Regions from separate parts of the Massilia sp. GER05 genome, predicted to be linked through region 2. Evidence: predicted binding sites of a transcription regulator. Region 2 holds the regulator's gene; the other holds the start of a gene.
What was found. The regulator FliA, encoded in region 2, starts transcription of late flagellar genes. The targets are predictions, from matches to a motif close to CTAAAGTTTNNNNNNNNNNNGCCGNTA.

Region 1: the regulator FliA is predicted to act here: its motif matches at 1,346-1,372, upstream of ACL58G_RS28010 (flagellar protein FliT).

The regions. Positions count from the first base shown of each region.
Region 1 is NZ_CP178858.1:6,345,724-6,351,747, forward strand. Features, by position in the region: gene ACL58G_RS28005 (M13 family metallopeptidase) at 1-1,302, opposite strand, end outside; gene ACL58G_RS28010 (flagellar protein FliT) at 1,427-1,711, shown strand; gene ACL58G_RS28015 (winged helix-turn-helix transcriptional regulator) at 1,718-2,113, opposite strand; gene ACL58G_RS28020 (hypothetical protein) at 2,469-3,512, opposite strand; gene fumC (class II fumarate hydratase) at 3,599-4,993, shown strand; gene ACL58G_RS28030 (RNA-binding S4 domain-containing protein) at 5,111-5,323, shown strand; gene ACL58G_RS28035 (DUF883 family protein) at 5,494-5,757, shown strand; gene bufB (MNIO family bufferin maturase) at 5,748-6,024, opposite strand, start outside.
Region 2 is NZ_CP178858.1:2,446,560-2,452,583, forward strand. Features, by position in the region: gene ACL58G_RS10930 (hypothetical protein) at 1-95, opposite strand, end outside; gene flhF (flagellar biosynthesis protein FlhF) at 542-1,993, shown strand; gene ACL58G_RS10940 (MinD/ParA family ATP-binding protein) at 1,986-2,870, shown strand; gene ACL58G_RS10945 (RNA polymerase sigma factor FliA) at 2,901-3,620, shown strand; gene ACL58G_RS10950 (flagellar motor protein) at 3,611-4,354, shown strand; gene motD (flagellar motor protein MotD) at 4,364-5,098, shown strand; gene ACL58G_RS10960 (hypothetical protein) at 5,281-5,682, shown strand; gene ACL58G_RS10965 (M35 family metallo-endopeptidase) at 5,679-6,024, opposite strand, start outside.

The DNA of each region.
Region 1 (6,024 bases), 3.4 Mb from region 2:
GGTCTTGAGTTTTTCCTTCGCCTGGGCGCGGGTGGCGGGCGCCATCCAGTCGAGCTTGTCGACGCGCTTGCCGAACGCCGCCACGATGTTCGCGACCATCTTCTGCAGCTGCGCCTTGTTCTCGGCCGGGAAATATTTCGCGACGTACAGTTTGCCGACCGCCTCATCCATCGCCTCGTTCGTCGCGCCCAGCGCCCGCTTCCAGCGCATCGATTGCTGCGGCGTGCCGGACAGCGCCTTGCCGTAGAACGCGAAGCGCTGGTCCACGAAGGCCTTCGGCAGCACGTTGGCCATGCGGTTGATGGTGTGGAAGGCGAGATAATCCTTCCAGGTCGCGAGGTCGATCTTGTCGACGAGCGCCGCCTCGCCTTTGACCGCGGACGGATGCCAGACGATGAACTTCTCCTGGCCGCCCAGGCGCGCGGCCTTGAAGAACGCATCCCAGTCCAGGCCCGGCGCGTTGGCGGCGAAGTCCTTGCGGGTCCATGTGTTGTCGGCCTTCAGCACGTCAGCCGAGTCGGCCCGGGTGCCGTGGGTGTTGGCGATGTCGACTTCGAGCGCGAAGATTTTCGCGGCACGGGCGTCGGCGTCCGCATCGGTCGCCGCATAACCCGCCAGTTTCAGCATCGCGGCGATGTGCTTCTGGTACTGGCTGCGCAGGCCGGCCATGCGCTCGTTGTTGTCCAGATAATAGGCGCGGTCCGGCATGCCCAGGCCGCCCTGCAGCAGGTACGGCCAGTTGTGGGCCGGATCGTGCAGGCCGGGCGAGATCCAGACGCCGAAGATGTTTTCGGTCGCAAAATGCGTATTGTTCAGCGGGTCGACGTCCGCGCGCACGGACGCGCCAAGCGCGCGCATGAGGCCCGCCTTGTCCTTGATGGCGCCGACCTGCGCCAGCAGCGGTTTCAGCGGGGCGGTGCCGCGCGCCTCGATCGCGGACTCGTCCATGTAGGCGTTGTAGTAATCGGCAACCTTGCGCGCTTCCGGTCCCGCTTTCTTGTTGGAGTCGACGCCTTCGATCAGCTTGACGATGCGCTGGTTGGTGTCTTCCGCCAGGTTGTCCATCGCGCCCCAGCGGCTGCGGTCCTCTGGGATGGTCGTTTTGGCAAGCCAGTCCTTGTTGGCCCAGGCAAAGAAATCGTCGCCCGGCCGCAAGGTGGCATGGGCGGTCCCGGCCGCATTGACGTCCTCCCTGGCCGCGGGCGGGGTCTGCCCGGATGCCGCCGCGCCCGTGGTAACGAGCGCGGTACCGCACATCGCGAGGACGATGACGGTCCTGACCGGAGTCCAGCTGATGTTCATGGTGCCTCTCCTAAAAGAATTTCAAAAAAATCTTTCGACAACCCTAAAGTTCTCCAAAACGCTGCCGTAAAAGGCAGACAACCGGCAATCCGGCCGGAGTTTGCCTCATTGGTGGAGCGCAGTCATGACGTCCAACGAAGTCCTCGCAATGTACGAAAACATCGCCGCCCTCAGCAGCCGCATGGCTGTCGCTGCGCGCGAAGGGGATTGGGACGGCCTGGCACGCCTGGAAACGCAGTGCGCCCTGCAGTCGAGCGCGGCGAAGAGCGGCGTCCCGCCGCTGGATGGCGCCGCCCGCAAGCGCAAGATCGACCTGCTCAAGCAGATCATGGCCAACGACCGCGCCGTGCGCGACATCACCGAGCCGTGGATGGGCCAGCTGGACCGCGCACTGAGCCCGGCCCACTGATCCGCCCTACCCCGCCTGCAGCCCCTTCGACTTGCCGTCCAAGGGGCTTTTTGCTTTCTGCGCGGCCAGGATGCCATCCATGTTCCCTTCGATCCATGCGGCGAGGTCGCCAAGCTTGTGCCCGATCTGCTCGCCGAGCGGCGTCAGCCGGTATTCCACGTGAGGCGGGACGACGGGATGGGCGATGCGCTGCACGAAGCCGTCCTGCTCGAGCCAATACAGCGTCTGGGCCAGCATTTTTTCGCTGATGCCGCCCACCTTGCGGCGCAGTTCGCCGAAGCGGTGCGTGCCATCCGTCAACGCGACGAGCAGCAGCACGCCCCAGCGGCTCGTCACATGTTTCAGCACTTCACGCGACGGGCAGTATTCGGAGAATAAATCCGCGCGTACCAGCTCGTTCATGCCCCCTCCTCGATCGATGATCTGCCCCTATGGTAGCGATAACCCGAGCGAGAGGCCAACGCGCGCCGCGCAAACAAAAACCGCGCAGCGACGTGGGTCATCAGCGCGGTTTCCGGGAATGGGGAGCGCGACTACCAGGCATCCCCTGGCGTCGCCTCTTGCCGGTTGCCTCCGGCGTCCGTCTGCCACTGTTGGCAGCGAACCGCTTCCGGCATCAGGCGCTTCCTCAGCGATCGTCCGACCCCGCGCCACGCTATCGGTGGTGGCTGCGGCGGACCCTGATCCGTGTACTTCTGGATTGAGTATAACGCAAAATCCGCACTTGTGTAGACGACTCGAGCGAAGATTTTGAACACTACTCCAGCGTCGGCTCGGCGGTCCCGCCTGCCGCGGGCGGCGCCTTGCGGCGACGGACGGCATATGCCCCCGCCCCACCCAGCGCCAGCACGCCGATGGCGGCGCCGATCCAGCCCCACGGCAAGCGTTCGTCCGGCGGCGGCGCCTTCGGCTTGTGCGGCACGAGCGGCTTGATCGACGAGATCGGGCGCGGGCCGGCGGGTTTCGGCGGAGGCGGCGCCGGCTTGCTCTCCGGCTTGCTCTCCGGCTTGGCCTCGGGCTTCGGCGCCTCGTGCGCCTCGTGCGCCACGGCCGGTGCGGCCAGCGACACCTGCAGCTTCTTCATCCGGTCCTCGACCTGGCCGAGGCGGGAACGCAACTCGTCGTTCTTCGCGCCGAGGGCCGCGCAGGCCTGCACTTCCTCGGCCCGAGGCGCACAGGCGGGCGGCGGGACCTCCGGCCTGGCGACGGGCGCCGGCGGCGGACGGCGCATCACCGGCCTGGGCGGCGGCGTTACCGGTTTTGCGGCTTCGCGCCGGACCACCGGCGCCGCGTGCGCCACGCGGGCCCGTTCGACCTGCGCGAGCAATACCGCGTCGGGGTTGGCCGGCGGCACCGGCGCCGGCGCAGGTGCCGCCACGCGCACGGGCGCGGGCGCGGGCGGCGGCGCGGGATTCGGATCCGGCGTCAGCCACAGCGTGGCCAGGCGCACGGCACGCTGGCCCTTGTCGACGAGTTCCAGGTACAGGTGCACATGGTCCGCGTCGACGGCACGCGGCGACGTCACGTGCAGGAACTGGCGGCCGTCGCGCCGCATCACCGACAAATTCAGGCTGGACAGCACGGGCGGGACGGCGATGCCCGCACCGTTGTAGACCTCCGGGCTGGCCACGCGCACCTGCACGGGCGTGGCGGCATCGTCGAGCATCGTCAGCTCGACGTCGGCCACGAGCGGCTGGCCGATGTGCGACGACACGCGCGGGTCGCCCAGCTCGGCCGCGTGGGCGGATGCAAGCGCGGCGAGAGCGAGGCTGGAGAGAAGAAGGCGGGTGCGGCGGGCCATGGCGTGGAAAAATGGGGGCTACAACGTGGTTAACGGCCGTTGCGGTACACTCTTTAATTCCATTGTCAAACCAACAGGATGCATCCATGGAAAACCGGATTGAGAAGGACAGCTTCGGCCCGATCGACGTACCGAACGATCAGCTGTGGGGTGCGCAGACCCAGCGTTCGCTGCACCACTTCCACATTTCGAGCGAGAAGATGGCGCCGGAACTGGTCGCCGCACTGGCGCAGGTGAAGCGCGCGGCCGCCGCCGTCAACCGCTCGCTCGGCAAGCTCCCGCAAGACAAGGCCGACGCCATCATCCGCGCGGCCGACGAAGTGCTGGAAGGCCGTCATCCGTCCGAATTCCCGCTGTCCGTGTGGCAGACCGGCTCCGGCACCCAGAGCAACATGAACATGAACGAGGTGCTCGCGAACCGCGCCTCGGAACTGCTGGGCGGCGAGCGGGGCGAGGCGCGCCTGCTGCATCCGAACGACCACGTCAACATGGGCCAGTCGTCGAACGACATGTTCCCCACCGCGATGCACGTGGCGGCCGCGCTGGCCGTCGCCAGGGACGTGCTGCCGGCGCTGGCGAAGCTGCGCGGCACGCTGGAAGTGAAGTCGCGCGACTTCGCCGACATCGTCAAGATCGGCCGCACGCACCTGCAGGATGCGACGCCGCTCACCTTGGGCCAGGAATTCTCCGGCTACGTGGCGCAACTCGAATTCGCCGAGCACGCGATCAAGAACACGTTGCCGGGCCTGCTGCTGCTGGCCGCCGGCGGCACCGCGGTGGGCACGGGCCTGAACGCGCATCCGGAATTCGCCAACCGCATCGCGGCCGAGATCTCGTCGCGCACCGGCCTGCAATTCAAGTCGGCGCCGAACAAGTTCATGGCGCTGGCCGGCCATGACGCGATGGTGCTGGCGCACGGCGCGTTCAAGACGCTGGCCACGGCGCTGATGAAGATCGCCAACGATGTGCGCTGGATGGCGTCCGGCCCCCGCTCCGGCCTGGGCGAGATCACGATCCCGGAAAACGAGCCGGGCAGCTCGATCATGCCGGGCAAGGTGAACCCGACCCAGTGCGAGGCGCTGACGATGCTGTGTTGCCAGGTGTTCGGCAACGACGTCGCGATCACGGTCGGCGGCGCGCAGGGCAATTTCGAACTGAACGTGTTCAAGCCGATGATCGCCCACAACTTCCTGCAGAGCGCGCGCCTGCTGGCGGACGGCATGCGCTCGTTCGACGAGCATTGCGCGCAGGGCATCGAACCGAATCGCAAGCGCATCGGCGAGTTGATGGAGCAGTCGCTGATGCTGGTGACCGCGCTGGCCCCGCATATCGGGTATGATCGCGCCGCGCAAATCGCCAAGACGGCCCAGCACAACGGCCTGACCTTGCGCCAGGCAGCCCTGCAATCGGGCTTCGTCGACGAGACGCAGTTCGACCAGTGGATCGTGCCGATCGAGATGACGCGGCCCAGCCCGGCCTGACGGTACCGCATCGGATACATGACGTCGCCCCGCTCGCGTGGAGGCGACGTTGTTTTTTTGAAAAGTGTTTTCTAAACGAACACAACAATACGACGCCCATTTTTAACAGAGGATAAAATGCAAACAACAACTTTTGAACTGACTTCCGAGTTCATCGAGCTGAACCAGCTGCTGAAGCTGGTCGGCGTGGTGGACAGCGGCGGCGCCGGCAAGCACGTGGTGGCAAGCGGCGACGTGTCGGTCGATGGGAAGAAGGAACTGCGCAAGACGGCCAAGATCCGTGCCGGCCAGGTCGTGACGCTGGGCGATATCCGCATTCAGGTACGCTGAAATGAGCTGAGGCGCACCGCGCGCGCCCCGCGGTTGCACCCCGCGAGCCGTCCCCGACGGTAGGGTTGACGTTTGCGCGCTGACAAACTTGGGCAGTCCCCCTTCTCTATATTGAAGTCGTAACATTCGGCCCAAAGGTGAGGAAGATGGAAACCCCAGAATCAAGCCCCATGACGCAGCAGCGCTTGATCGGCGACCTGCGTCTCGTCATCGAAAACGCGGAAGAGCTGCTCAAGAATACCGATCACTACACCGGTGTCGTGTACCAGAACGCCCGCGCCAAGCTGGCCGTCGCGCTCAATGCCGCCAATGAGGAACTGGCCCGCTTCGAAGAGGACCAGTTGAACCGGATGATGGAAGCGACGCGTGCGGCCAACGAGCTGCACCACGACAGGACCGGAGAAGAACGCATCCTGCGCGCCTTCTACCACTGAGCGCGCGGCGCCACCGTCCACGGCGCCGCGTTTGCCCCGCTTTTCACTCCCGCCACCATTCCCCGATCGAGCCAGCGCCGCAGGTGCATGGCCACGTCGAAGTCCTCGTCCACATCGAATGCCGCATCGAGCGCCGCGCCGAACGAATCGCCGCGCGCCAGGCACGCCAGCGCCGCATGTTCCGCCGCGCCGATGGCTTCCACTTCCACGTCGAGCCGGGGCCGCAGCACCAGCGCGTGCGTGGGCGCCTGCAATTTATCCGGGAAG
Region 2 (6,024 bases):
ATGGGAATACAGCGGTCCAGCACCTCGCATACATGAACGAGGGCGGCTTCAGCACCGGGGGTGCCGGGTTGGCGCTTCGGTATTCTCAGTTTCATCTGTTGGCCTTTCGATGTAAGCCAAGTACACGGTGTTTACGCAGTCTAGCACGACCATAAAATTCGTTGTTACATTTGAACACAATTTGCGATCAAGACACTGATTCGTTCTGTTCTATTACGCTTATCATGTCAAAATTGCCACAAATATTAAAAGTTGAACAATTGACTGTTTGAGAATTGTCTCATAGATGAGAGATTGTGCCCGTACCGATGATCTTGTTGCTGTGTTCCAATTCTCTCACCATTGTATTTACGTGGCAATTAACTTCTCTGGCGATCGGTGCAGGTGTGCCATCCGCGCCGCGTGGATGAAATAAGCGCTTTTCCCCGTCCTGTTCCCGCGATGGTTTCCTACCGGCATCGTCAATAATCCTCACTGTGAATGGGCGACTGTGCCCGCATGACCGGATAGCGAACCAAGCCAGCAAGAGCGGAGAACAACGATGAACGTGAAGAAATTTACAGCGGCGACTTCCCGCGAGGCCCTGCGCAAAGTGCGCGAGGCCCTGGGGCCGGACGCGGTCATCCTGTCGAACCGCCCGGTCGATGGCGTGGTCGAAATCCTTGCACTGGACAACGACGACGTCGCGTCGCTGGCTTCCCCGGCACCGGAATCGGAAATGGCCGCGCCGCGCCCGAACCTGCGCATCCAGGAGCCGACGTTCGACGACTTCGAGCCGGCTCCCGCCCCGGCCCCGGCACCGCGCCCGGCAGCCCGCCCGGCACCGCGCGCTTTCCAGGAAGCCCCGGCCGCGCGCCAGCCGATGAATTCGCTGTACGACATGGACGAGCCCGCCGCACCGGCCGTGGCACCGACCTACGCCAACCGCCGCGCCCCGCAAGCGGCGGACGTTCCGGCCTTCGACATGTCCGCGATGACCGCGATGATGTCGGCCGCGATCGCCCAGGCGAAGGAATCCGCCGCCGCCGAAATGCACGGCATGATGAACGAGATCCGCGCCATGCGCGGCACGATGGAATCGCAGCTGGCCGAGCTGTCGTGGGGCACCACCCAGCAGCGCGAGCCGCAGAAGGCCGCCGTGCTGCGCGAGATGCTGGCCGCCGGCTTCTCGGCGAGCCTGTCGCGCTACCTGGTCGACAAGCTGCCGGCCGGCAAGGATGCCGCCGAATCGCTGCGTTGGGTCAAGACGGTCCTGGCACGCAACATCACGACGATGGCCGACGAGGATGCGATCCTCGACCGCGGCGGCGTGTTCGCGCTGGTCGGCCCGACCGGCGTCGGCAAGACGACGACGACCGCCAAGCTCGCGGCCCGCTGCGTGATGCGCCACGGCCCGGAAAAGCTGGCGCTGATCACGACGGACGCCTACCGTATCGGCGGCCACGAGCAACTGCGCATCTACGGCAAGATCCTGGGCGTGATGGTGCACTCGGTGAAGGACGAGGCCGACCTGCGCATCGCCCTGAAGGAACTGCGCAACAAGCACACCGTGCTGATCGACACGATCGGCATGTCGCAGCGCGACCAGATGGTGACGGAGCAGGTCGCCATGCTGACGGAGTCGGGCGCCGACGTGAAGCGCCTGCTGTGCCTGAACGCGACGTCGACGAACGAGACGCTGAACGAAGTCGTGCGCGCCTACCAGGGCACGGGCCTCGCTGGCGCCATTATGACCAAGATGGACGAAGCCGCCTCGATCGGCAACGTGCTGGACGTGCTCGTGCGCCAGAAGCTGAACCTGCACTACATCTCCAACGGCCAGCGCGTGCCGGAAGACCTGCACCTGGCCGACCGCGCGATGCTGGTCGACCGCGCCTTCCGCACCAGGCGCGACGCCGCCTCCCAGATCGCCGACGCCGACCTGCCGCTGATGATGGGCGGCCTCGGCAACCTGAACAACGACCGTTCGCTGCGCGAGGTGTACGTTGGCTAGTTTCGACTTCGACCAGGCGGAGGGCCTGCGCCGGATGCTGGCCGGCCCCAAGCCGCGCATCGTGACCTTCCTCTCCGCGACGCCCCACGACGACAAGGGCGCCATGCTCGTCAACCTGGGCGCCTCGCTGGCCCAGTCCGGCAATGACGTGATGATCGTCGACGCCTGCACGCGCGACTACGGCGTGGCCCAGCGTCTCGGCGTCGACCGTGGCCCGAGCCTGCTGCAGGTCGCGCGCCAGGAATGCGCGCTGAACCAGGTGATCCACCCGGTGCCGCAAGGTTTTTCCGTGGTGAAGATGGCACATGAACTCGTCGTCCCCGCGCAGGCGGGGACCCAAGTTTCTTCGAGCAGCCGGGTACGCCAGCAAAATTGGGCTCCCGCCTACGCGGGAGCGACGGATGAGATGCGGCGTCTGGCCAAAACCTTCGACGTTCTGGTCCAGCAATCGTCCGGCAGCATCATCATGGTCGACGGCGAATTTTCCGACGATGGCACCTTCCCCGTGCCGATCATGGCCTCGTCCGAGATCGTCGTGCAGGTGTCGACGAGCGCCACGTCGATCACGAACGCATATGCGCTGATCAAGCGTTTGTCGCAGCATCTCGGCCGCCGCCCGTTCGGTATTCTTGTCACGGGCGCCACCGAAGCCGAGGCGAAGGTGGTATACGATAATATGTCATCTGCGGCAACTCGTTACTTGGCGGTAACGCTGACCTCGATGGGCTCCGTACCGGCGGACGAGTACCTGCACCGCGCCGCGCGCCTCGGGCGCGCCGTGGTCGACGCATTCCCGCTGGCCGGCGCTTCGGTGGCGTTCCGCCGCCTGGCCGGGCGCTTTGCGCGCACCGGCATGCAGCAGGGACGGGCCGCCTGAAGCGGCGAAGAATAATTAATTACTGGAACCATGTACACGGTCAAAGGGAAAGCGGACAAAAACTCTCTGCTGACGGAGCACATGCCGTTGGTGAAGCGTCTCGCCCACCAGATGAAGGCCAAGCTCCCGCCGTCCGTCGAAGTCGATGACCTGGTACAGGCCGGCATGATGGGCCTGCTCGATGCGATCAACCGCTACGAGGAGAACCACGGCGCGCAGTTCGAGACCTATGCGGTGCTGCGCATCCGCGGCGCGATGCTGGACGAGCTGCGCAGCAGCGACTGGATGCCGCGCTCCACGCGCGCCAACATGCGCAAGGTCGAGTCGGCCATGGCCGCGCTGCAACAGCAACTGGGCCGTCCGCCCAGCGAATCGGAGGTCGCGAAGTCGCTCAAGCTGTCGCTGGGCGATTACCAGGACCTGCTGGGCGATTCCGGCGGCCACCAGCTCGTGTACTACGAAGACTTCCACGACGACGACGGCGGCGACGGCTTCCTCGACCGCTATGCCGTGGACGACGACGATCCGCTGAAGAGCCTGCTCGACACGGACTTCCGCCAGACCGTCATCGACGCCATCGACGCGTTGCCGCCGCGCGAGAAAATGCTGATGGGCCTGTACTACGAAGAAGAACTCAACCTCAAGGAAATCGGCGCCGTGATGGGCGTGTCGGAATCGCGCGTCTCGCAGCTGCACACCCAGGCCGTGGCGCGCCTGCGCACGTATCTGCGGGAGCGCTCGTGGACCTGACCAGCCTGCTCGGTCTTGCGCTGGCGCTGGCCGGCATCTTCGTCGGGCACACGCTCGACGGCGGCAAGTTTTCCTCGCTGTTCCAGCCCGCCGCGTTCGCCATCGTCGTCGTCGGCACGTTCGGCGCCGTGCTGCTGCAGACGAAGTCGCAAGCCTTCGTGCGCGGCGTGCGCATGCTGCGCTGGGTGTTCGTCACCCCGCCGGACCGGCGCCATGCGCTGGCCCGCGAAATCCATTTGTGGAGCCTGTCCGCGCGGCGCGACGGCCTGCTGTCGCTCGAGCAGTACATGGCCAAGGCCGACCCGTTCATCCAGAAGGGCCTGCGCCTCGTCGTCGACGGCATCCAGCCCGACAAGCTGCGCAGCCTGATGCACACGGAAATCAACAACTACGAATTCCGCGAACGCCAGGCCGCGCGCATCTGGGAATCGGCGGCCGGCTATGCGCCCACCGTCGGCATCCTCGGCGCCGTGCTGGGCCTGATCCACGTGATGGAAAACCTGTCGGACCCGTCGAAACTCGGCGCCGGCATCGCCGTCGCGTTCGTGTCGACCGTGTACGGCGTGGGTCTCGCGAACCTGTTCTTTTACCCGGTCGGCAACAAGATCAAGGGCATCGTCAGCGAGCGCGTGGCCCAGTACGAAATCCTCGCCGACGTCTTCCACGACATCGCCACCGGCGACTACACGCGCGTGCTCGACGAGCGCGTGGCGTGCCTGCTGGCCGAACACTGATCCGGAACCATGGCGCGCCGCAAGAAGTACGAGCAGGACAACGAGAACCACGAACGCTGGCTGATTTCCTACGCCGACTTCATCACCTTGCTGTTCGCGTTCTTCGTCGTCATGTACGCGGTGTCCGTGGTTAATATCGGCAAGTACACGGTGCTGTCGGAAGCGCTGGGCGACGCGTTCGGCGGCCGCGGCGCGGCGAACAAGTCGAATACGATGGTCGAGGTCGAGGCATTGCCGCTGTCGGCCATCCTCGCCCACAAGCGTGCGGAAGCGGCCAAGCGCGACCGCGAGCGCCTCGAGCTCTTGGCGCAAAAGCTGGACAGCATCCTCAAACCCCTCGTCAACACCGGCAAGATGCGCGTCACGCAGACGGCGCGCGGCGTCACGCTCGAGATCAATGCGAGTGCCCTGTTCGACGAGGGCGATGCCACCCTGACGCCCACCGCGCAGGAGACGCTGCGCACCGTCGCCGGCCTGCTGAAGGACGATCCGCACGGCATCGAAGTGGAAGGTTTCACGGACAACACGCCGATCGGCAACCCGGCGTTCGCATCGAACTGGGAATTGTCGGCCGTGCGCGCCACGACCGTCGTGCGCCTGTTCGCGGCGAACGGCGTCGCCGAGGAACGCCTGGCCGCCGTCGGACGCGGGGCCAACCGGCCGATCGCGTCGAACGACGACCCCGCCGGACGCGCGCGCAACCGGCGGGTGGCCGTCACGATCCTGTCCGGCGCATCAGCCTGAGTTTTCGCCATCTATCGTAGGGTGGGCGGGGATGCAAGGCCGGGGGCCTTACATCCGCCCACGCGCGACGCGTGCGATGTGTTGGCGTACGCCTGGGCACGGCGTGCCCACCCGACGAATCCACCGGGGCGCGGTAAAATGGTTTGAACGCGACAGCATTGTCGCTCGAACGAGGAGACCGGATGAACCTGCACGCAAGCCTGAGCGTCGACGCGCGGCACGACAAGGTATGGATCACCTTCAAGGCGGAAAACCGCGGCGAGCGCCGGGTCTGGCTGCCGCGCGCGCTGACCGATGATCCACGGCCCGGCGGCCGCGTGTTCGACGTGCGCGTGCATCCGGGCGGCGCCCCCATCGCCTACGTGGGCGCCAACGCCGCGCACGGCGGCGCCGACTGGTTCGAGCTCCCGCCGCACTCGGCTCACACGCACACGGTCGACATCACGGCCGACTACGCCTTCCGGCCCGGCGACCACACGTATGAACTGCGCTACGCCGGCCTGGCCCTGGCCGACATCCACCATCCCGAAGCCACCACGCCGCTCGTCACCGAACCCGTGCTGTTTCGCCACATTGCCCCTTAACGCCTGCGTACGTTACGGCGCGGCGTGTTCTCGCCGAAGTATTCGTGCGAATCGGCATTGTCGATCGCGCGGTCGGGATTGCTGCCCGCCAGCGCGCCCGCCGCGGCCTGGCCGTAGACCCAGTCGTCCGTCCCGGCCACCACCGTGAAATGGCTCATCTCGTGCAGCAGCGTGCCGGCCCTGGAATCCGTGCCCGTCATGGGCGCGGTCCAGAACGCCTTGCACACGTGGATCGCGTACGGCCGGTTCGGATAGACAAAGGCATACCACGGCTGGGTGCACGCGCAGTCGACCGCGATGGGCCGCGTGGCGAAGGCGTCGCGGATGGCCTCGACGTGGCGG